3 regions of the Telluria sp. ZB4P36 genome follow, and region 1 is predicted to be linked to each of the others. Evidence: predicted binding sites of a transcription regulator. Region 1 holds the regulator's gene; each other region holds the start of a gene.
The links. The regulator LexA, encoded in region 1, represses DNA repair genes until DNA is damaged. The targets are predictions, from matches to a motif close to ACTGTATNNNNATACAGT.
Positions count from the first base shown of each region.

Region 2: the regulator LexA is predicted to act here: its motif matches at 5,600-5,617, upstream of AC56LK_RS00800 (PA0069 family radical SAM protein).
Region 3: the regulator LexA is predicted to act here: its motif matches at 4,914-4,931, upstream of recA (recombinase RecA).

Region 1 covers NZ_JCASIE010000001.1:338,497-346,347, forward strand. Annotated here, with positions in the region: gene AC56LK_RS01615 (replicative DNA helicase) at 1-111, opposite strand, end outside; gene rplI (50S ribosomal protein L9) at 228-680, opposite strand; gene rpsR (30S ribosomal protein S18) at 720-1,010, opposite strand; gene priB (primosomal replication protein N) at 1,047-1,337, opposite strand; gene rpsF (30S ribosomal protein S6) at 1,366-1,758, opposite strand; gene AC56LK_RS01640 (DUF6289 family protein) at 2,026-2,244, shown strand; gene lexA (transcriptional repressor LexA) at 2,400-3,032, shown strand; gene AC56LK_RS01650 (tetratricopeptide repeat protein) at 3,084-3,818, opposite strand; gene AC56LK_RS01655 (cystathionine gamma-synthase family protein) at 3,921-5,159, opposite strand; gene purF (amidophosphoribosyltransferase) at 5,168-6,691, opposite strand; gene AC56LK_RS01665 (CvpA family protein) at 6,729-7,217, opposite strand; gene AC56LK_RS01670 (SPOR domain-containing protein) at 7,234-7,851, opposite strand, start outside.
Region 2 covers NZ_JCASIE010000001.1:163,014-170,864, reverse strand. Annotated here, with positions in the region: gene AC56LK_RS00835 (MFS transporter) at 1-826, shown strand, start outside; gene AC56LK_RS00830 (HlyD family secretion protein) at 828-1,913, shown strand; gene AC56LK_RS00825 (efflux transporter outer membrane subunit) at 1,910-3,277, shown strand; gene AC56LK_RS00820 (tRNA-uridine aminocarboxypropyltransferase) at 3,274-3,876, shown strand; gene AC56LK_RS00815 (hypothetical protein) at 4,055-4,273, opposite strand; gene AC56LK_RS00810 (lysozyme inhibitor LprI family protein) at 4,363-4,773, opposite strand; gene AC56LK_RS00805 (DUF6794 domain-containing protein) at 4,948-5,313, opposite strand; gene AC56LK_RS00800 (PA0069 family radical SAM protein) at 5,677-6,807, shown strand; gene AC56LK_RS00795 (YciI family protein) at 6,835-7,305, opposite strand; gene AC56LK_RS00790 (helix-turn-helix domain-containing protein) at 7,418-7,851, opposite strand, start outside.
Region 3 covers NZ_JCASIE010000004.1:351,982-359,832, forward strand. Annotated here, with positions in the region: gene sucD (succinate--CoA ligase subunit alpha) at 79-960, opposite strand; gene sucC (ADP-forming succinate--CoA ligase subunit beta) at 979-2,148, opposite strand; gene AC56LK_RS09210 (DUF2889 domain-containing protein) at 2,219-2,782, opposite strand; gene recX (recombination regulator RecX) at 3,245-3,703, opposite strand; gene recA (recombinase RecA) at 3,725-4,807, opposite strand; gene AC56LK_RS09225 (response regulator) at 5,045-5,746, shown strand; gene AC56LK_RS09230 (sensor histidine kinase) at 5,743-7,320, shown strand; gene AC56LK_RS09235 (DUF4212 domain-containing protein) at 7,298-7,630, shown strand; gene AC56LK_RS09240 (sodium:solute symporter family protein) at 7,627-7,851, shown strand, end outside.

The sequences.
Region 1 (7,851 bases):
GTCCCACGCGGCATTGTCGCGCAGGAGGCCGCCGATGACGGACTGCTCTGCTTCGATGGAATGCGGCGGGATGCGCAGGGAATCGACTTGCGGATCGGCTGGGGAATTCATGGCGGGCATTATACCTTTTCCGGTCACACGGCTGACATAATTGGCGAGAATTTCCGGCAATAAAAAAGCCGGGCGAACCCGGCTTTTTCATTTATACAACAACTGCTTACATCAAATTAAGCAGCTTCGCCGACGACGGCGATGGTGATTTCCGACACGACGTCGGTGTGCAGCGCGACGGCGACCGGGAATTCACCGGTGGTCTTCAGCGGGCCGGTCGGCAGGCGAACCTGCGACTTCTCGACCGGGAAGCCTTGCTTGCTCAGGGCTTCGGCGATGTCGAAGTTGGTGACCGAACCGAACAGACGGCCGTCCACGCCCGCCTTCTGGGCGATGGTGATGGTCATGCCGTTCAGCTTGTCGCCTTGTGCCTGGGCAGCGGCCAGCTTTTCGCCAGCTGCTTTTTCCAGTTCGGCGCGCTTGACTTCGAACTCGGCCACGGCGGCCTGGGTGGCGCGGCGCGCCATCTTTTGCGGGATCAGGAAGTTACGTGCGTAACCGTCCTTGACCTTGACGACGTCGCCCAGGTTGCCGACGTTAACAACTTTTTCCAAAAGGATAACTTGCATGTTCTTTTCTCCAGGATGTTCTGAACTGTACGACGCGAATTAAGCGTTGTGCAGGTCGGTGTACGGCAGCAGCGCGAGGTAGCGTGCGCGCTTGATGGCGGTGTCGACCTGGCGCTGGTAGTGCGCCTTGGTGCCGGTCAGACGTGCCGGCATGATCTTGCCGTTTTCCTGGACGAAGTCCTTCAGGGTGTCGACGTCTTTGTAATCGACCTGTTCCACGTTCGCAGCGGTGAAGCGGCAGAACTTCTTGCGCTTGAACAGCGGGTTTTGCTGTTTGCGCTTCTCTTTGAGCTTAGCTTTGTTTTTGTCGAACTTTTTACCGAATGCCATTTCGAGGCTCCTGTATCTAATCTAAATTGCGCTGCGTTATGCAGCACTGAAATCAATGATGTGAAACACCAAGGCTTTGCTGTTGCGGTTTTTCCTGGCCAGGAATCCTTCGAAGCGGTAGGCGGCACCGAGTTCGGCGCTTTCCAGCCTGCCTGAAATCTCGCCCGCGCCGAGCGCAGGGATTTCAAACGCGACCTGCCTTGCCACTCCGGCCTCTACCTGCTGCGAATCGTGCATCAGGATCGCGCCCACGATGGGGACGCCGGCCGGGGTATAACGCAGTACGTCACGCTCCGCGATGGTCGCGATGAGCTGGAACCGGTTCACTGCGCTCTATGAATTCCCGAGAAAAAACTCAGGCAGCTGCGGCCGGGGCAGCGGCAGGAGCTGCTGCTTCTGCGCGGTGGCTCTTGGCTGCGTCTTCGCGCTGGACCGACTTCATCATCGGCGACGGTGCGGTTTCGGCCTTCTTCATCTTGACGGTCAGGTGACGCAGGACGGCATCGTTGAACTTGAATGCGGTTTCCAGCTCGACCAGGGTCTCGTTGTCGCACTCGATGTTCAGGCAGATGTAGTGGGCTTTCGGCAGCTTCTGGATCTGGTAAGCCATCTGGCGACGGCCCCAGTCTTCCACGCGATGGATGTTACCGCCGCGGCTGGTCACCGTGGTCTTGTAACGCTCGATCATCGCCGGGACTTGCTCGCTCTGGTCCGGGTGGACGATAAAAACGATTTCATAATGACGCATGCAACACTCCTTAAGGACGTTTAAACAAATGCCCACCTCGGCGTCAAGACGAGTGTGGGAAGGGAAAGCCGGCTATCGTAACACGATCCCGGGCTCGAGGACAAGCGGAAGGGACCAAGTGCTGCAGTCCCGGCACCGCTATGCACATTGCATTAAATACAATAATGTGAATTTTCACCGGTCGATTGTTTCATATGGGGTGCTAGTATTTACTCGCCGGACAACGGTCCGAGCACATGAGTTACCTCAATAACGATCGGAGACAAGATGAAGTTGAAAAGGATTTATCTCGGCGTCGCCGCCATCCTCGTATCGGCGGCTGCCTACGCCTATCCTGGCTATACCACGACCCTGACCTATTATTCGGACGCGACCTACACGACTGAAGTGGGCACCCGCACCTTCACCTGCCAGGGCCGCTGGGTCCAGGTCGGCGAGCGCACCGACTTCGGCGTGGTCACCAACGAAGAAGCCTGCGGCTGGTAATCGCCCGGCCGGGGCCGCTGCTTGCAGCGACCCCGGCCCTGAGTTGAAAATCCAACGTCAACGAAGTTTTTCGAGAAAATTTCGGAATCCCCTTGCGTCTTGCGAAATACTGTATAAAAATACAGTCTGGTCATACAACTATCCAGCCGCACGACATGCTCAAGCTCACTGCAAGGCAAGAACAGATCCTCAACCTGATCAAGGAAGCGATCGAAAACACCGGCTTCCCGCCGACCCGCGCCGAAATCGCGGCCGAGCTGGGATTCAAGTCGGCCAATGCGGCCGAGGAACACCTGCAAGCCCTGGCGCGCAAGGGTGCGATCGAGATTTCGCCGGGCACCTCGCGCGGCATCCGCCTGGTCGGCGCCTCGGTCGAGCAGGTCCCCATGGTCCCGGCGGCCCTGATGATGTCGCTGCCGCTGGTCGGCCGCGTGGCCGCCGGTTCGCCGATCCTGGCCCAGGAACACGTCGAAGCCACCTATTCCGTCGATGCCGCCATGTTCTCGGCGCGCCCCGATTTCCTGCTGAAGGTCAAAGGCTGGTCGATGCGCGACGCCGGCATCTGCGACGGCGACTTCCTGGCGGTCAAGAAGATCGACAGCGCCAAAAACGGCCAGATCGTGGTGGCCCGCCTGGGCGAGGAAGTGACCGTCAAACGCTACCGCAAGACCGGCAACCTGGTCGAACTGCTGCCGGAAAACCCGGACTTCAAGGTGATCCAGGTGACGCCGGAAGACGAGTTCGCGCTGGAAGGCCTGGCCGTCGGCCTGATGCGCAGCTGGCACTGAGGCCTGCCATGAACGCTTCGGCGGCAAGCCGCCGAAGCGTTCAATCGCGTCTTATTGGATCTTCTTGTCCGCCCAGTGCGAATCCTTCTTGGCGGACTTCACCATCTTGTTGTGCTCCGCCACATAGGCCTCGGTTGCCGAGCGCCAAGCCGCGAAATCCGCCAACACCAGCTTCGAGCTGACTTTCGCTTCCTCGCTCAGGTTTTCCTGGAGCTGCTTCAGGTAGGCGGTCGACTGCTCCGTTTCTTCCTTGTTCATCAGCTTGGCGATATCCGCCGGGATACGCTGGGTCAGCGGCATGGCCGCGTTCAGGTTGGTCACGTATTTGTTGTAGCAGTCCTGCCATGACTGCACGGCCGCACCGATGCGGTCGATATCCGCGTTAACCTTCGACATCGCCGGAATGCGCGGCGTGGTGCAGCGGTATTCGCCCGATTTCAGGTCTTCGCCGTCATAGCCCTTGATCCAGTAATCGATTTCCTTGCGGCGCTTGACGCGCTGGTCCATCAGTTCCAGCGAGGCGACCGCGACCTTGTTGCCCTTGGCGGCAGCCTTCTTGAACAGCGCCTCGGCCTTGGCCTCGTCCACCTGCCCCGCTTCGCCGTACCAGTACATCTGGCCGAGGGCCTGTTGCGCCTCGGGATTGCCGGCATTCGCCAGCTTGGTATAGATCTTCAACGCACCCGCGTAATCCTTCTTCGCGAACAGGGCATTGGCGTCTTCCAGCTCGCCGGCAAAGGCGGCACCGCACAGCAGCAGGGATGCAAGGAACAGCTTGGTCTTCATGGGCAGGTGAGGAATAAGGAATAAGAAAGCCCATGATAGCGGTAATCGGCCGGCGTGCTCAACCGCTGAAACAAAACGGCAGCCCAAAGGCTGCCGGTGTCATTACGCGTCGAGCGCCTGGCGGAAGTCCGCCAGCAGGTCGTCGGTATCTTCGATGCCGACCGATACCCGGATCAGGGACTCGGCGATGCCCATGCTGGCGCGCCGCTCCGCCCCCATCTCGAAGAAGATCGTGTGCGCCACCGGGATCACCAGGGTACGGGTGTCGCCCAGGTTGCTGGCCGGGATGCCGAGCTTGAGGCGGTTCAGGTAGTCGAAGCAGTCGATGTCCTCGCGCAGCTCGAAACTCAACAGCGAGCCAGCCGCGCGGAACAGCTCCTTGGTGATGCCATGCTGCGGGTGCGAGGCCAGGCCCGGATAGTGAACGGCCGCCACGCGCGGATCGGCTTCCAGCATCTGCGCCAGCGCCAGCGCGTTGGCGCTGGTGCGTTCCATGCGCAAGGCCAGCGTCTCGGCGCCGACCGCGATATGGTGCGCCGCTTCCGGCCCGAGGGCAGCGCCGAAATCGCGCAAGGCCTTGGCGCGCAGCTGGGCCAGGCCCTGGTTGGCGGCCGGCTGCTTGCGGAAGTTCGCCGCGATGTTCGGGTAGGCGCTCCAGTCGAACAGGCCGGTATCGGTCAGGGCGCCGCCCAGCGCATTGCCGTGGCCGCCGATCGACTTGGTCAGCGAATTCACCACCAGGCCCGCGCCCACCGCCTTCGGGCGGAACAGGTAGGGCGTGGTCATGGTGTTGTCGACCACGTAGAGGATGCCGCGCTCGCGGCACAGCTGGCCGATGCGCGCCAGGTCGGCGACCTGGGTGCGCGGATTGGCGATGGTTTCGACGAAGACCATGCGCGTGTCCGGGGTCAAGGCCGCTTCGACATTGGCGACATCGGTCGCGTCGACGAAGTCCACCGCGACGCCCTGTCCCGCCACCGTCTGCCACAGGCTGTTGGTATTCCCGAACAGGAAGGAGGACGAGACGATATGGTCGCCCGCGCGCAGCAGCGCCTGGAACAGCGCGCCGATGGCGCCCATGCCGGTGGCGAAGCACAGGGTGCCGACGCCGTCTTCCATCTTGCTGATCTTGTCCTCGAGCGCGCTCACCGTCGGGTTGCCCTGGCGGCCGTAGCGGAAGCCCGGTTCCTTGCCCTGGAAGACCGCGGCCAGCTGGCGCGCATCGTTGTAGCCGAAGGCTACCGAGGTGTGCACCGGCTTGTGCAGCGAACCCTGCTCGACCGCCTTGCGGCGGTCGTTGTGCAGGATGGTGGTCGTGAAACCGTACTTCCGGTCGCTCATGGCTGGCCTTACTCCGCCGTCGCCGGGGTGTTGAGGTTCAGCTGGGTGCGCACCGGATCCTCGATCTGGTTCTGCTTCGGGTTATGGCGCGCGGTTTCCTGGCGGTCCAGGTATTCCGGGGTCACGTCGCCGGTCACGTAGACGCCGTCGAAGCAGGAAGCCTCGAAGTTCTTCAGGGCCGGGTTGACGTCCGAGATGGCGCGCTTGAGCGCATCCACGTCCTGGTAGACCAGGCGGTCGGCGGTGATCTCGGCGCAGACTTCCTCGACGGTGCGGCCATGGGCGATCAGCTCGTCGCGGGTCGGCATGTCGATGCCGTACACGTTCGGGTACAGCACCGGCGGCGCGGCCGAGGCGAAGAACACCTTGCGGGCGCCGGCGTCGCGCGCCATCTGCACGATCTCGCGGCTGGTGGTGCCGCGCACGATCGAGTCGTCGACCAGCAGCACGTTCTTGTCCTTGAACTCGGAGGCGATGGCGTTGAGCTTCTGGCGTACCGACTTCTTGCGCATCCCTTGCCCCGGCATGATGAAGGTGCGGCCGATGTAGCGGTTCTTGATGAAGCCTTCGCGGTACTCGACGCCGAGCTTCAGGGCCAGCTGGATCGCGGCCGGGCGCGAGGAATCGGGGATCGGCATGACCACGTCGATCTCGCCTTCCGGGATCTCCTGGCGGATCTTGTCGGCCAGGTATTCGCCCATGCGCAGGCGGGTCGCGTACACCGAGGCGCCGTCGATCACCGAATCCGGACGGGCCAGGTAGACGAATTCGAAGGCGCAGGGATTCAGCGACGGGTTCTCGGCGCACTGGCGCTCGTACAGCTTGCCGTCGTTGTCGATGAAGACCGCCTCGCCCGGCGCGATGTCGCGCACGAAGCGGAAGCCCAGGCCTTCCAGCGCCACCGATTCGCTCGCCACCAGGTATTCGGTGCCCTGCTCGGTTTCATTGATGCCGAGGCACAGCGGACGGATGCCGAAGGGATCGCGGAAGGCCAGCATGCCGTGGCCGGCGATTTGGGACACCACCGCATAGGCGCCGCGCACGCGGCGATGCACGGCGGACACCGCCTTGAACACCGCATCGGTGTCCAGATTGTAGCCGTCGGCCGCTTCCTGGATTTCGTGGGCCAGCACGTTCAGCAGCACTTCCGAATCGGAATCGGTGTTGATGTGGCGGCGGTCGTTGCGGAACAGCTCTTCCTTGAGCTCGGCCTGGTTGGTCAGGTTGCCGTTGTGGGCCAGGGTGATGCCGAACGGGGCGTTGACGTAGAAGGGTTGCGCCTCTTCCTCGCTCGACGAACCCGCGGTCGGGTAGCGGCAGTGGCCGATACCGGTATTGCCCTGCAGCGAGCGCATGTTGCGCGTGCGGAACACGTCGCGCACCAGGCCGTTGGCCTTGTACATCGAGAACATGCTGCTGTGATTGGTTGCAATGCCCGCAGCATCCTGTCCGCGATGCTGCAGCAGCAGCAAGGCATCATACAGAAGCTGGTTGACGGGATTGTTCGAGACGACGCCGACGATGCCACACATGGTGCGCTCCTAAAACTGGACTGCCTGATTACAAAAATTAAAACTTCACGTGCTGCGCAAGCGCAGCGGGAAGAAACGGTTTCACGGTGCGCGCCCCGGTTTCCGCCATGGGCGAGAGCAGCGCGTTTCTCCAGAAATCCTGTTGCGGAATGGACGTCATCCCACACAATATGACGGCGGCAAGCACGATTACAATGCCGCGCGCCAATCCAAACAATCCTCCCAGGCCGCGGTCCGCCAGGCTCAGGCCGGTGGCGGTGATCAGGGCGCCGATCGCCAGCGACAGCAGGCCCATCAGGATGCGCACGCCGAGGAACAGCACGATGAAGGCCAGGATGAGCCGGGCGCTCTCGCCCGGCAGCATATCCGGCAGCATCGGCGCCAGCTGGGCGCCGTAGGCGTTCGCCACCACGAAGGCCACGACCCAGCCCAGCAGCGACAGGATCTCCTTCACCAGGCCGCGCAGGGTGGAAATGATGACCGACGATACCAGTACGAACAACACCAGGTAATCGAAAATCGTCACGCCCGCGCAAGCCTCATCACAGCGGCACCAGGGTGCCCGACAGGCCCATGGCGATCAGCTTCGAGCGAATCTTCTCGCCCTCTTCCTTGGTGTACGGCCCCACGCGCACGCGGATCAGCTCACCCGACTTCTCGGTGAACGAGGACACGCCGGCCGCGCGCAGGCGGCCCTGCAGTTCGTCGACTTTCTGCTGGGTGGCCAGCGCCGCCACCTGCACCACGTATTTCTGCGACGGGCCGGCGGCCTGCACCACCGGCTTGCCCTGGAGGATGGCCAGCGCGCGCGCGGCCTCGTCCTGGGTCGGCTTGGCGGCCGGTTTTTCGCTCTTCTTGGCTTCGAGGTCGGCGACCTTCGGATGCAGCTCCGCTTCAGGCTTGCGCTTCGGTTCCGGCTTGGCGGGCTCCACCTTGGGCTCGAGCTTCGGCTCGACCTTCGGCGCGGCAGGCTCGGTGCGCGCGGTGTCGAGCGTGCGCAGCGGCGGTGGATCGGCCGGCGGGGTCGCGACCGTGGCCAGCGGCGCATCGGCCGGCTCGACGATTTCCTCGCCGCTGTCGACGGTGGCGGCGGCAGGCACCGGCAGCGCCGCAGCCTTGTCTTTCGACGGGATGTTGATGGCGATGTCGGCACCGAGCGG
Region 2 (7,851 bases), 180 kb from region 1:
GCGCTGGTTCACCAACGCGAACATCCTGCGCCTGGCGCTGTCGATGGTCCTGGTGCGCATCGTCCTGTCCGAACAGAGCGTCGGCGCGGTCGGCTTCCTGCGCCTGGTGGGCCTGGATAACGACCAGCTGCAGACCCTGTACGGCATCGTGCTGTGCGCGACCATCGCCGGCATCGTGGTCTCGGCGCTGACGGTCAACGTCAAGCACCTGATGGCGCCGCAGGTCGTCTCGCTCCTGATCATGGCGCTCGGCGCCTGGCTCGACGCCCACGCCACCAACCAGACCCGCCCGGAACAGATGTACCTGAGCCAGAGCCTGCTCGCCTTCGGCGGCACGCTCTTCCTCGGACCGCTGGTGATCTCGCTGATCGGCACCGTGATCGCCAATCCGGCCAACCTGATCAGCTTCTCGGTGCTGTTCGGCCTGACGCAGAACCTGGGCGGCCTGCTCGGTTCCGCCATCGTCGGCAGCTTCCAGGTATTCCGCGAAAAATATCACTCTTCCATCATCGTCGAGCACCTCAGCAGCCTCGATCCGCTGGTGGCCGGCCGCATCCAGCAAGGCGCCGCCGCCGCCGGCCAGCTGCTGGCCGATCCGGCCGCGCGCATCCGCCAGGGCGTCGCTTCGCTGGCCGCGAGCGCCACGCGCGAGGCCAACATCCTGGCCTACAACGACGTCTTCCTGGTCCTGTCCGTACTCGCCGCCGCCAGCGCAGCATGGATCTTCCTGCACGCCGTGTGGCAGCATTTCTTCCCCGTCCCCCAGGCCGTGCCGGCGCCGCCGCCGCCCGGGGCGTCGCCACCACCCGAACCCGTCACCGACTGATATGCCCGAACCATCCACGTCTCCCGCCAGCCCACGTTCGCGCCGCATCCTGCTGAGCGCGCTCGCCTTCGGCGCCATCGCCCTGGCCGGCGTGCTGGTGGTGCTGTATGCCTGGAAGCTGCCGCCCTTCCGCACCACGCTGCAGAGTACCGAGAACGCCCTGGTGCGCGGGCAGGTGACCATCATCAGCCCGCAGCTGAGCGGCTACGTGGTGGAGGTGGCGGTGCAGGACTTCCAGACGGTGCGCAAGGGCGAACTGCTGGTGCGCATCGACGACCGCATCCCGACCCAGCGGCTGGAGCAGGCGCGTGCGGAACTGGCCACGCGCCGCGCCGCGCTCGAGAACTACGCGCAGACCAATCGCAGCGCCCAGGCCACGATCGCGCAGAACCAGGCGACGCTGGCTTCCAGCGAGGCTCAGGCGCGCCGCGCCGAGGCCGACCTGCGCCGGGTGGAGGAGCTGGCGGCCGACGGCTCGCTGTCGGCGCGCGAACGCGATGCCGCGCGCGCCGCCCGCGCCCAGGCGGTGGCGGCACGCGATCAGGCCAGGGCGGCGCTCGAGATCGCACGCCAGAACCTGCGTTCGGTGGGCGTGAGCCGCGCGTCGCTCGACGCCGCGGTGGCGAACGCCGAAGCGCAGGTGCGGCTGGCCGAGATCGAGCTGTCGAACACCCGCATCCTGGCGCCGCGCGACGGCCAGCTGGGGCAGGTGACGGTGCGCGAGGGCGCGTTCGTGAACGCCGGCGCCCAGCTCACGGCCCTGGTGCCGGAGCAGTTCTGGATCATCGCCAACATGAAGGAAACGCAGATGGCCGACGTGCGCCTGGGCCAGCCGGTGCGCTTCACGGTGGACGCGCTGAACAACGCCAGCCTGCGCGGCCACGTGGAGCGGATCGCGCCGGCTACCGGCTCCGAGTTCTCGGTGATCACGCCGGATAACGCGACCGGTAACTTCGTCAAGATCGCCCAGCGCATCCCGGTGCGGATCAGCATCGACCCGGACCAGCCGCTGGCCCGGCGCCTGCGGCCGGGCATGTCGGTGGTGGCCACGATCGACACGGCGTCCGCACGCAAGGATGCGCAATGAGGGCGGCCTGTCTCGCAGCGCTGCTGTTGGCCGGCTGCGCGATGACGCCCCAGCCGGCGCCCGCGCCAACCCTGCAGGTACCGCCCGCGTGGCGCACTGCGTCCACCCACGACGCTGCCGTCGCGCGCGAGTGGTGGAAGGCCTTCGGCGATCCGCAGCTGGACGCGCTGGTGCGGCGTGCGCTCGACAGCAATGGCGAGCTGCGCATCGCCCGTGCGCGCCTGCAGGAATACGCGGCGCGCGTGCGCGTTGCAGGCAGCGCGCAGCAGCCTTCTTTGAATTTTTCGTTTGCGCCGACGCGCGCCCGCGCCATCGGCCCGCTCGGCCAGCCGGTCGAGGTGACTTCGATCGTCGGTGCAGTGCAGGCGGCCTATGAGCTCGACCTGTTTGGACGCCTGGACAGCCTCACGCAGGCCGCGCGCTTCGAGTCCCTGTCGCAGGAAGCCGCGCTCGATGCGGCGGCGCTGTCGGTGGCGGCGAATACGGCGTCCGGGTATCTGAATCTGCTCGGCCTGGACGCCCAACTGAACCTGGCGCGTGAGACGCTGGCCTCGCGCGAGCGCTCGTTCGCGCTGGCGCGCCACCAGTTCGAGGTCGGCTACAGCTCGCGCCTGGAGATGTCGCAGGCCGAGGCCGAGCTGCACGCTACCCGCGGGGTGCTGCCGCAGCTGGAACGCGCGATCGCGCAGCAGGAACAGGCCCTGAATTTGCTGGTCGGTGAGAGCCCCGGCCCGGTGGCACGCGGACTGCCGCTGCCGGCGCTGCGCATGCCGGCGCCAGGCCCGGGCCTGCCGTCCGAACTCTTGCGGCGCCGTCCGGACATCGCACAGGCCGAGCGCGCGGTGGCCGCCAGTGACGCCAGCCTGGCGGCGGCGCGCGACCAGCTGCTGCCCTCGATCCGGCTGACGGCATCGCTCGGCGTGGAGGGCAACAGCGTGGCGCGCCTGCTGCGTTCCCCGGTCGAGCTGTGGAGCATCGGCGGCAGCGTTCTGGCGCCGCTGTTCGACGCCGGCCGCCTGCGCGCCCAGGCCGAGATCGCGGGAACGGCGCGCGACCGCGCCGTGTTCGCCTACGAGAACGTGGTGCGCGGCGCCTTTGCCGAGACCGAGAATGCGCTGGCCGCGATGGACGGACTGCGGCGCCAGTTGACGGAAGCCGAGGCGCGCCGCCTTGCCGCCAATGAGGTGCTGCGGGTGGCCCATAACCGCTACCGCAATGGCTATGCTTCCTACCTCGAGGAGCTGGACGCGCAGCGCAATGCTTTCAGCGCCGAGAACACGGTGCTGCAGCTGCGCGCCAGCCTGCTGGCGGCCCACGTCGACCTGTACCGCGCGCTGGGCGGCGGCTGGACGCCGGCATCATGAAGCGCGCGAGTTGCGCGACCTGCCTGCGTGCGCAGTCGGCCTGCATTTGCCGCTGGATCACGCGCGTCGAGGCACGTGCGGCGCTGCTGGTGCTGCAGCATCCGCTGGAGGTGAACAACGCCAAGAACAGCGCGCGCCTGCTGCACCTGAGCGTGGCAGGCAGCGTGCTGGCGGTGGGGGAGCGCTTCGATCCGGACCAGCTGTCCGCATTGCTGCATGCGGATGGGCGTGTGCCGGTGCTGCTGTATCCGGACACGCCGGGCGACGCCAACTTGCCGGCACCGCCTGCCCTCGAGCCCATCGACGCCGAGCGGCTGCGCCTGGTGGTGCTGGACGCGACCTGGCGCAAGAGCCGCAAGATGCTGTACCTGAACCCGGCCCTGCAAGGCCTGCCGCGGCTGGCGCTGCGCGAGGTCGCGCCGTCGAACTACCGGATTCGCAAGGCGCATGCGCCGCACCAGCTGTCCTCGCTGGAAGCGGCCGCGCTCGCGCTGGCCCAGCTGGAAGGAGAGGGCGAGGCGTTCAAGCCGCTGCTGGACGCCTTTGACGGCTTTGTGCGGCAACAAGCCGCCTTTATTCCCGCTGTAGCGGATGAATAGAATCGTCACGACGTGACCACGATGTCCTGAATCGACATGTGCACATCAGCGGACCACGTCGAAAAATTCCCACCAGCCCGATAAATCTTTGCGCCAGCGATCACATAGTGACCGAACAGAGCTATTAAATGGCACGAGTCTTAGTGTCCGCTTTCGACCCAGAGCAGACCTTGTCATTTCACGCTTCAGGCTTCGAAAACGGGTCAAGACTTGGGTGCTGAAGTCCAATTGGTCTGACGAGTCGATCATGAAGTTCCCACATCGTAGAACCTAAGCCACGCATAATATCGGTTCGCTCTGGTTCGCTCAGCTTATCGATGTCATGAGACAGGGCCACAAGTATTGCATTGGCGGACATGATTTTTTCCATCAATTCTTTAGCAGTACTGAAATCCATAGACGTCCTTGCTTTAAAGCCACTACACGTGAACAAATGTCCGCAATTGGCCGATAGCGGACCAAATCTATCATGGGCTAGTCGTCAAATTATCGTCCCGGACCATTCATTAGCAAAGCGTGCAGACTTCGGGTTCGTTCTTTCGTCTGCTCGGTTCTTCGAACGTTCGCATTTATAAACGCGCTGTCACCCCAGCATAGTCGGATGTTGAACTCGGCACATGCAAACTGTGCCTTCCAGTCAGCCTCGCGAAATGTCATCCACGATTTTTGAGCCGAAGCAAGCCTATCCAGGAAAACCGCGCTCTCAGCATACTTCTCAACGATACTCCAGTAGGTAGACTCCATCTCTTTCTCTGCAGCGACAAGGTCCTCGTATGCACAAGCATCCAGGTTAGGCTTGCTGCTTCCGCGATCACATCGAGGAAGTGCAGATGCTGACAAGTTACTGGCAAATAAAATACTGAGCAATATGAAAAATCTCAGTCCCCACCTTTTCATTGGGTTCACTCATCACCTCTAAAGTCTAGCGAATCAGGTCCGACGTTGGCCGTTTTCGGCCGTTCAGCGTATGTGCCTCTCGACCCTAAGCGGACGGTCCGACCAAATCAATCGGGCGGGCCAGTCGGAGAATCGTCACGTCAGGGTTCATGCTGTCGATAGGACCGGCTAGTTTTATTTATGCAATTCGTCCCACACAGCCGCCATGATGATGCCCGACGCATCATCTGGATGGCAAGGCTTGCCACAAGCCGACTCGAGAAGCTTCGTGTTGCCGCGCCAGAGACCGTAGTGGTTGCGGATGCCCGCTCCCCAGCTGTGGTGATATCGGATCAAGTCAGTTTTTTCCAACGCCTTAATGCGGTCGACTTCGGCGTCGGACATTGTCGATAGGATGTCCTTGACGGTCTCTTGCACAGTGGTCGGCCAATGCTTTGGGCCGAGCGGTTTGCTCGACGGCGCCTGGGCTAAAGCATGGCCAGTGAACATCATTACAACGGAGAGGACCGCGTAGGAATGGCAGGCGTTGGGTGATTTCATGATTGAAGAATTAAATGAACCCGAGCTGGGAAAATTCCGACAAGTAGCCTGATAAAGGATCAGAATACCAAGCGACGGCGTTTAGAAATGCGCAGTTTTCCACAGTTCAGATGTCCCCACTTTGGCCGATTGCGGACGTCCGTAAGCGAACAGTGTATGAGCGGAATTTTCATCAGAGCAAGTGACGTTTTAATCATCCGGTGAGAATCTTGTTCATCCAGTGGTGACTTTTCACTCTGCTCACCCGCGTGCTCTACTTGAAGCCTACGGGACAGCGGCGTACAATACTGTATAAATATACAGTATGGAGCCACCGTGCCCGATCGCAAACCCACCCAGCGCCAGTCCGTGGACGAGCAGCCCATGCTCGGCCCGCGTCCGCTCGCGCCGCATAAGGGGCGGGGTGCGGTGTCGAACGTGCAGGGCCGGTATGAAGTCAATGTCCGCGAAGAATTCGACGACGGTTGGGAGCGCGATGACGATGAGGCCGCCAGCATCAAGACCGTCGTCACCGACGAAGTCGCCAAGAGCATCCTCACCCGCAACACCTCGCCCGACATCCCCTTCAATGTCTCGTTGAATCCCTACAGGGGCTGCGAGCATGGCTGCATCTACTGTTTCGCGCGGCCGTCCCACAGCTATCTCGGCCTGTCGCCGGGGCTCGATTTCGAAAGCCGTTTATTCGCCAAGGTCAATGCAGTCGAGCTGCTGCGGCGCGAGCTGGCCAAGCCCGGCTACGTGCCCGAGCACATCGCCATCGGCGTCAACACCGACGCCTATCAACCCTGCGAGCGCGAACTGCGCCTGACGCGCCAGGTGCTGGAAGTGCTGCGCGAATGCCGGCATCCGGTCGGGCTGATCACCAAATCCTCGCTGATCGAACGCGACATCGACCTGATCGCGCCCATGGCCGAGCAGCGCCAGGCCTGCGCGGCCATTACCCTGACCACGCTCGACCCGGCCATTTCGCGCACCCTGGAACCGCGCGCGGCGGCGCCGGCACGCCGGTTGCGTACGATCCGCACCCTGACCGAGGCCGGCATCCCGGTGAGTGTGAGCGTGGCGCCCATCATTCCTTTCGTCACGGAGCCGGAGATCGAACGCATCCTGGAAGCGGCCCACGATGCCGGCGCCGTCGGCGCGCACTACACCGTGCTGCGCCTGCCCTGGGAAGTCAATCCGCTGTTCCAGGAATGGCTGCAAGCCCATTTCCCCGGCCGGGCGCAGCGGGTGATGAACCGCATTCGCGACCTGCGCGGCGGCAAGGACTACGACAGCGAGTTCGGCAAGCGCATGCAGGGGGAGGGCGTGTGGGCCGACCTGATACGCCAGCGTTTTACCAAGGCGGTCGACCGGCTCGGGATGGGCAACATTCGCGGACGCTTCGGCAGGCTCGATGGTTCGCAGTTCCGCAAGCCGCTGGTGGTGCCGGCTTCGGCACCGTCGTCCGTCAAAGGAGGCGGGAAGGCGGCGGGGCAGATGGACCTGTTTTAAGACCTAGCCCCGGCCGGCGCGAGGGACCTACTTCTTCTGGATCTTGTTGTGCACCTCGTTCACCATCATCACCCCGGCCGAGGCGAACAACTTGTGGTACTCGGCTTCCATCAGCCCGCTGATGATGACCGGGTCGGTGTCGACGAGGCGCTTGGCTTCCTCGATGTCGGGCGTGGCCATCACGAAGATGCCGCGGCGGCCTTCCTTGCCGTCCAGCGGGCCGGCCAGGGCCAGCTTCTTCTCGGCGGCGAGGCGGCCCATGTTGGCGAAGTGCCCCTCGAAGATTTTCGCGCGCTCGGCCTTGTCCTCGATTTTCTTCGGGCCGGTCTTCAGGATGACCAGCACGTAGCTGCGCATGCCGCGCTCGTCGGCGCCGAGCGACTTGGCCAGTGCGGCATCGTACTGCGGCGCCGGCTCGGCGGCCTTGGTTTGCGCGGTGGCCGGCCCCATCGCGAACAGCAGCGCACACCCCAACATGGTCAGCATTTTTCTGGACATTCCCGTTCTCCTGTTATGGCGCGCCCGCAGGCACGCGTATTGCAGGCAGCCCGCCTTGCGCGGCCCGCATCCCTGGCGATTCTAGCAAGCTTCTCGACGTCCGGGCCTGCCGTCAGACCCACAAACGATAGATCCAGAACGATTCGTCCTCGATGTAGCGGTCGGCGAATTCGGTCGGCGGAAATCCGCAGACCTGGCGGGTGACGCGGCTCAGGTGGGCCTGGTCCGAGAAACCCTCGTCCAGCGCCAGCGTGGCCCAGTCGAAGGGCTGGCCGTTCTCGTAGCGGTCGCGGGCGGCGAAGAACAGGCCTTCGGTGCGCGTCAGGCTTTGCCATTCGCGCAGCGAGCGCCCGCTGAAGGACTTGATGCGGCGCTCGACCTGGCGTGCGCTGTGGGTGCTGCGCCAGCCGTGCGCCTTCCAGGCCAGCCGCTGCACCCAGTGCCGCCCCATCTCGCGCAGCGAGGACCGCTCCAGCGGGCGCCCCTGCACGCTGCGCCAGCGCCGCCCGAGATGTTCTTCGAGCACGCGCAGGGCCGCCGCGTCGT
Region 3 (7,851 bases), on a different contig from region 1:
CATGCCTGGAGAGTAAAGGCACAAAAAAAACGGGGAGCCTGGCGGCTCCCCGTTTTCATCGGCCATTAAACATTCAGATTACAGCATCGCCTTCAGCAGGCGAGCCATTTCCGACGGGTTCTTGGTGACGGTAATGCCGCAGGCTTCCATGATTTCCAGCTTGGCTTGCGCGGTGTCGGCGCCGCCCGAGATCAGCGCGCCGGCGTGGCCCATGCGCTTGCCCGGAGGCGCGGTGACGCCGGCGATGAAGCCGACGACCGGCTTCTTCATGTTGTCCTTGATCCACTGAGCAGCATTCGCCTCGTCCGGGCCGCCGATCTCGCCGATCATGATGACTGCGTCGGTGTCAGGATCGTCGTTGAACATGCGCATCACGTCGATGTGCTTCAGACCGTTGATCGGGTCGCCGCCGATGCCGACTGCCGACGACTGGCCCAGACCCAGGGCGGTCAGCTGGCCGACTGCTTCATAGGTCAGGGTGCCCGAGCGCGAAACGACGCCGATACGGCCCTTGCGGTGGATGTGACCCGGCATGATGCCGATCTTGATCTCGTCCGGGGTGATCAGGCCTGGGCAGTTCGGGCCCAGCAGCAGGGTCTTCGAACCGGCCTTGGCCATGCGGTCCTTGACTTCCATCATGTCACGGACAGGGATGCCTTCGGTGATGCAGATTGCCAGGTCGAGCTCGGCTTCGACGGCTTCCCAGATCGCAGCGGCAGCACCTGCCGGCGGAACGTAGATCACCGACACGGTGGCGCCGGTTTCCGACTTGGCTTCCTTGACCGATGCGTAGATCGGGATGCCTTCGAAATCTTCGCCGGCTTTCTTCGGGTTCACGCCTGCCACGAAGGCTTCACGGCCGTTCGCGTAGTCGCGGCACATGCGGGTGTGGAACTGGCCGGTCTTGCCGGTGATACCTTGGGTGATGACTTTGGTGTCTTTGTTAATCAGAATCGACATTTTTATTTCCTTCGCGAATTAGGCTTGGCCAGCAGCAGCGGCGACGACCTGCTTCGCTGCGTCTTCCATGGTGTCTGCGGCGATGATCGGCAGGCCGGAGTCAGCCAGCATCTTCTTGCCCAGGTCTTCATTGGTGCCCTTCATGCGGACGACCAGCGGCACTTGCAGCGACACAGCTTTCGATGCGGTGATGACGCCTTCGGCGATCACGTCGCAGCGCATGATGCCGCCGAAGATGTTGACCAGGATTGCTTTCAGGCCTGGGTTCTTCAGCATGATCTTGAATGCTTCGGTGACCTTCTCTGCGGTCGCGCCGCCGCCGACGTCCAGGAAGTTGGCCGGCTCGCCGCCGAACAGCTTGATGGTGTCCATGGTGGCCATGGCCAGGCCGGCGCCGTTCACCAGGCAGCCGATGTTACCGTCGAGCGAGATGTAAGCCAGGTCGAACTTCGATGCTTCGACTTCGGCCGGATCTTCTTCGTCCAGGTCGCGGTAGGCGACGATTTCCGGATGACGGAACAGGGCGTTCGCGTCGAAGTTGAACTTGGCGTCCAGGGCGATGACCTTGCCCGAACCGGTCAGGATCAGCGGGTTGATTTCGGCCAGCGATGCGTCGGTTTCCCAGTAAGCCTTGTACAGGCCTTGCAGGTTGGCGCGTGCATCGGCGATCGAGCCTTCCGGCACGCCGATCTTGCGGGCGACGTCGTCAGCCTGCGCGTCGGTCAGGCCGACCGACGGTTCGATCACGACGTTATGGATCTTTTCCGGGTTGCTGTGCGCGACTTCTTCGATGTCCATGCCGCCTTCCGACGAGGCCATCAGCACGACTTTCTGGGTGACGCGGTCGGTGACCAGCGACACGTACAATTCCTTCTTGATATCGGCGCCTTCTTCGATCAGCAGGCGGCGGACTTTCTGGCCTTCCGGGCTGGTCTGGTGCGTGATCAGCTGCATGCCCATGATCTGGTCCGAGTATTCCTTGACCTGTTCCAGCGACTTGGCAACCTTGACGCCGCCGCCTTTACCACGGCCACCGGCATGGATCTGCGCCTTGACGACCCAGACCGGGCCGCCCAGCTCTTCAGCGGCCTTGACCGCCTCTTCCACGTTCATGCACGGAATGCCGCGCGGAACGGTCACTCCGAACTTTCGGAGGATCTCTTTGCCTTGATACTCATGGATTTTCATGCTGGCTTCCCTTCTTCTATTACTGAATTAGAAATACGGTTGAATTACAAAAAATGACAAACAGCGAATGCTAACCCGACACTGCTTTGATCGACCAGCGGGGATAGTAGGTGGCCACGGCCGGTCCGTCGCTGCGCAGCGCATGGCAACGGTCGAGCTCGAAAGGCCGTTCGGCCGAGTTGTCGTCGGCGCCGCCGCGGGTGTCGAACACGTCGTCGGCGTAGGCCTGCAGCGCTGCCGTGGGCAGCACCTGGGCCAATTCGGTCAGGTGGGTGCAACCGAGCACGCCCGTGAGGCGGTCTTTCAGGTGCAGCCGGAAGTGGTTCATCAGCGACAGACCGACCAGCTTTTTGTAAGCAGGGCCTATCGTCTCGCAAAAACCGGGATACGGAACGGAATCGGAGGCAGCTTCGGCGTCCACGATGGTCAAGTTGCGGTCGATGGTGACGCGCAGCTTGAGGTCGTGTACGGGCGTCCCGCCCGGACGGGTGCCGGAAGGGAGGGGGATGTCAAGGGTTTTGACGTCGCGGATACTGGCGTCCAGATCCCACAGGCCATCGTCGCGCGCATAGGCTTCGACGGTAATGGCGCGCGTATGCCGGAGCGAGCGCGATACGGGAGGAGACAGGGGCATAAAAACCAATGCCGCTTGCGCGGCGGTTAGTGGTGCAGCCAGTGTGCTTCATGCACGTTGCCGTAGCTTCTACGACAACAACCGCTCATGCGGCGCTGCTTAAACCGTGAAAGTTTAGCACAGGGCGTTGTCGGTTGCACTGCAACAGAGGCCTTTTTGCCGCGTTGCAGCGATATTGGCGGGCTTTCTTGCTGAGTGGTCAATATTGCAGGTGGTTGGACGGGTTGCGCCAGCGGCAGGACCAATCAGCTGGTAAACGCACAGCGCCAGCGTGCAGCGCCATCGTCCGTTGAGGAATATGCCGGAGCATATCGGAGATGACGCTCCACGCTGGCGCCGGAGCTTGAAGCTGTCATGTGATCGAAAGGTGATACAGCAGGCCAGCGGCCAAGCCTGGCATATCGTCAGAGCAGCCTGGGGCCAGGCCGGCTCCTCATCGTAGCAAGTGTGGACCCTACCCTGCTACAGCTCGTCGTCGTCGGGAGCGCCCTGCATTGCGGCCCGTGCAGCGCGTTGGGAGAAACCACGCTGCAGCAGGAAACGCATCTGCTTGGCTCGCTCGGCCGCATCGACGGCGACGGTGCCGAACTTGCGCTGCCACACTTCGGAGGCACGCGCCGTCTCGCTGTCGGCAAGCGAGGCTTTGATGTCATCCAAGGCTTCGCCTTTGACGCCGTGGCTTTGCAGCTCGGCCATCACCCGGCTGTTGCCGAAACGTGCCGCCCGCCGGTTGATGAGCGATTCGGCAAAACGTTCCTGCGACAGCCAGTTGTTTTTTTCAAGGAAATCCAGGAGGGCTTCCACGTCTTCGCCCTCCTCGGCATGACGGGCCAGCTTGCGCCCCAGCTCGAGCCGGCTGTGCTCGCGCTGCGAAAGATAACGCAGCGCCCGCCCTTTCAGGCTCAGCTGGGGTGCAGGCATAGGCGCTCTACAAGACAGCGATTACTCGCCGACTGCCTTCAGCTTGTCCTTGCCGCTGTCTTCGACAGCAGCGAGAACCGGCGGCAGCTCGCGCACGCCCAGCGCGGCACGGACCTTGTTCTCGATTTCGCGTGCCAGTGCCGGACGCTCTTTCAGGAACAGGCGGGCGTTGTCCTTGCCCTGGCCAATGCGTTCGCCGTTATAGCTGTACCATGAGCCCGACTTCTCGACGATCTTGTTGTCGGCGCCCAGATCCAGGATTTCGCCTTCGCGCGAGGTGCCTTCTCCGTACAGGATGTCGAAGTGGGCTTCGCGGAACGGCGGCGCGATCTTGTTCTTGACGACCTTGACCTTGGTTTCGTTACCGATCACTTCGTCACCCGACTTGATCGAGCCGGTACGGCGGATGTCCATACGCACGGAGGCGTAGAATTTCAGCGCGTTACCGCCGGTCGTGGTTTCCGGGCTGCCGAACATCACGCCGATCTTCATACGGATCTGGTTGATGAAGATGACCAGGGTGTTGGTGCGGTTGATCGAGGCGGTCAGCTTGCGCAGCGCCTGCGACATCAGTCGCGCCTGCAGGCCCGGGAGCGAGTCGCCCATGTCGCCTTCGATCTCGGCGCGCGGGGTCAGTGCCGCCACCGAGTCGATGACCACGAGGTCGACCGAACCCGAACGCACCAGGGCGTCGGTAATTTCAAGCGCCTGCTCGCCGGTGTCCGGCTGCGAGATCAGCAGCTCGTCCAGCTTGATGCCCAGCTTTTGCGCGTAGCCCACGTCGAGCGCGTGCTCGGCGTCGATGAAGGCGCAGGTGCCGCCCAGTTTCTGCATCTGGGCGATGGTCTGCAGGGTCAGGGTGGTTTTACCCGACGATTCCGGACCGTAGATCTCGACGATACGGCCGCGCGGCAGGCCACCGACGCCCAGCGCGATGTCCAGGCCCAGCGAGCCGGTGGAAACAGTCTGGACTTCCTCGACCGGCATGTTGGAATCCATGCGCATGACCGAGCCCTTGCCAAACTGCTTTTCAATCTGCGCCAGGGCGGCTGCCAGCGCTTTGCCTTTTTCGGCAACATTCAATGCGATTTTTTTGTCGTCCATGGTGTACTTTCAGCTGTGGAGTAGGCAAGGTAGGGGCGCTACCGCTAAAATCAAGAGAACCACTGTATATAAATCCAGTTGTTCAAGCAAACGAAATCAAGCCACTACTGTATATAAATCCAGTGGTTTAGGCAAGCGAAAAAAGTCGCGGTGTTGTTATCCGCGAGGCTCGCATTGTTGCGATAAATCAAACACAATAGGGCCTGTTGAAGGCTTAACGTTTTACAGGTGGTCCCCATGCGAATTCTGCTCGCCGAAGATGATAGCGTACTTGCCGATGGACTCACGCGTTCCCTGCGCCAGTCCGGCTATGCGATCGATTGCGTCAAGAATGGCCAGGATGCCGACACGGCGCTGTCCACCCAGGAGTTCGATCTCCTCATCCTCGACCTCGGCCTGCCCAAGCTGTCCGGCCTGGAAGTGCTGCGCCGCCTGCGCGCGCGCTCCTCGCTGCTGCCGGTGCTGATCCTCACCGCCGCCGATTCGGTCGAGCAGCGCGTCGAAGGCCTCGACCTCGGCGCCGACGACTACATGGCCAAGCCCTTCGCGCTGTCCGAGCTGGAGGCGCGGGTGCGCGCCCTCACCCGCCGCGGCGCCGGCGGCGGCCCCGCCGTGGTGCGCCACGGCCCGCTGGTGTACGACCAGGTCGGCCGCAGCGCCTACATCAACGACCAGATGCTCGACCTGTCGGCGCGCGAACTCGGCCTGCTCGAAGTGCTGCTGGCACGCACCGGGCGCCTGGTCTCCAAGGAACAGCTGGTCGACCACCTGTGCGAATGGGGCGAGGAAGTCTCGAACAACGCCATCGAGGTCTACGTGCACCGCCTGCGCAAGAAGATCGAGGTCGGCGGCGTGCGCATCGCCACCGTGCGCGGCCTCGGCTACTGCCTCGAGAAATTCTCCGACGCCCCGCGCGCGCCGGCTCCAGAGAGCAAGTGAACGAGCGCGACGCCGGGCTGGCGGATCCTCCCGCGCCGGAGACGGGACGGGACGGGCTGCAGCCCTACGTCCCGCCCAACCCCGAGCCCGACGAGAACATCCGGCACTCGCTGTTCGGCGAGATCCTCGACTGGATGCTGGCCCCGCTGCTGCTGCTGTGGCCGATGAGCATCGCGATCACCTACCTGGTGGCGAAGTCGATCGCCAACCAGCCCTTCGACGATGCGCTGGAAGACCGCGTCACCGTGCTGTCGCAGCAGGTCCGTACGGTGGCCGGGAGGCCCGTGGCGCAGCTGCCGGGCAGCGCGCGCGACGTGCTGCGCGCCGACGACGTGGACAGCGTCTACTTTCAGATCAGCGGCCCGGACGGCGCCCACATCGACGGCGACCGCGACCTGCCGCATCCCCGGCCCGGCAAGGGCGGCAACGACGGCGAACGTCCCCAGGGCGGCGCCGTGGTGTTCCGCAACGACAGCATCCACGGCACCCCGGTGCGCGTCGCCTACTCGTGGGTCAGCCTCGACCCGCTGCGCGCACCCGGCCACGCATCGAGTCACAGCGCTGCCAAGCCCGGCGACCTGGCCCTGGTGCAGGTCGCGGAAACCCTCGACAAGCGCGCCAACCTGGCCAACGAGATCATCAAGGGCGTGATCCTGCCCCAGTTCATCATCCTGCCGGTGATCCTGGCGCTGGTCTGGTTCGCGCTGTCGCGCGGCCTGTCTCCGCTGGCCGAGCTGCAGGAGCGCATCCGCGCCCGCCCGCAGGACGACCTGTCGCCGATCGACCCGCGCCAGGTGCCGGAAGAGATCTCGCCGCTGGTGGGCTCGTTCAACGACATGCTCGAGCGCCTGGCCCAGACCGTCGAGATGCAGAAGCGCTTCATCGCCGACGCCGCGCACCAGATGAAAACGCCGCTGGCCGGCATGCGCATGCAGTCCGAGCTGGCGCTGCGCCAGGTCGACCCGAGCGAGATCCACCGTTCGCTCGAGCAGCTGGCCCAGAGCTCGGAATCGGCCACGCGCCTGGTCAACCAGCTGCTGGCCCTGGCCCGCGCCGAGAACCAGCCCCATGCCGGCCTGGCCTTCGAGGAGATCGACCTGGCCCAGCTGGCCCGCGCCACCGTGCAGGACTGGGTGCAGGCCTCGTTCGCCCACCGCATCGACCTCGGCTTCGAGCCGCCGGAAGAGACCCTGCACATCGCCGGCAACGCGCTGATGCTGCGCGAACTGCTGTCGAACCTGATCGACAACGCGCTGCGCTACACCCCGCAGGGCGGCAGCGTGACGGTGCGCGTGCGGCGCGACGGCGAACACGCCCTGCTCGAAGTCGAGGACACCGGTCCCGGCATCGCACCGGGCGAGCGCGCCAAAGTGTTCGAGCGCTTCTACCGCATCCTCGGCAGCAACGTGCAGGGCAGCGGCCTGGGACTGGCGATCGTGCGCGAGATCGCGCAGCAGCACGGCGCCGAGATCGACATCTTCAACAATCCGCGCAGCCACTCGCCCAGGTACCCGGGCAGCCTGTTCCGCCTGACCTTCCCGCCCCCAGCCCATGAGCCCGACGACGCCGCTTGACCCCACGCCCACGCCTTCCGGCACACCCGGCGGCGCGGCCCTCGCCCGCCGGGAGGCGGCGCGCGCGGCCCACTGGCGGGCGACCCGGCGCCTGACCGCCGTCCTGATGATCCTGTGGCTGTGCACCGGCTTCGGCACCGTGTTCTTCGCGCGCGAGCTGGCGCGCTTCACCGTGTTCGGCTGGCCGCTGTCCTTCTACATGGCGGCCCAGGGTGCCTCGCTGGTGTCGCTGGCCGTCATCGCGCTCTACGCCTGGCGCCTGCGCCGGCTCGACCGCCGCTACGAGGCTGCGGTCCGGGGGGATGCATGAGCGCGACCAGGGGGCCCTACTTCCGCAAGCTGTCGCGCTACTACCTCTGGTACACCGCCTGCTTCGCCCTGTTCCTGGTGTCGCTTGCGCTGCTCGAGCAGGAAGGCATGCCGCGCCTGTGGATCGGCTACATCTTCATGTTCGCCACTATCGCGCTGTACGCCACCATCGGGGTGGTGGCGCGCACCTCGAACGTCACCGAATACTATGTGGCCGGGCGG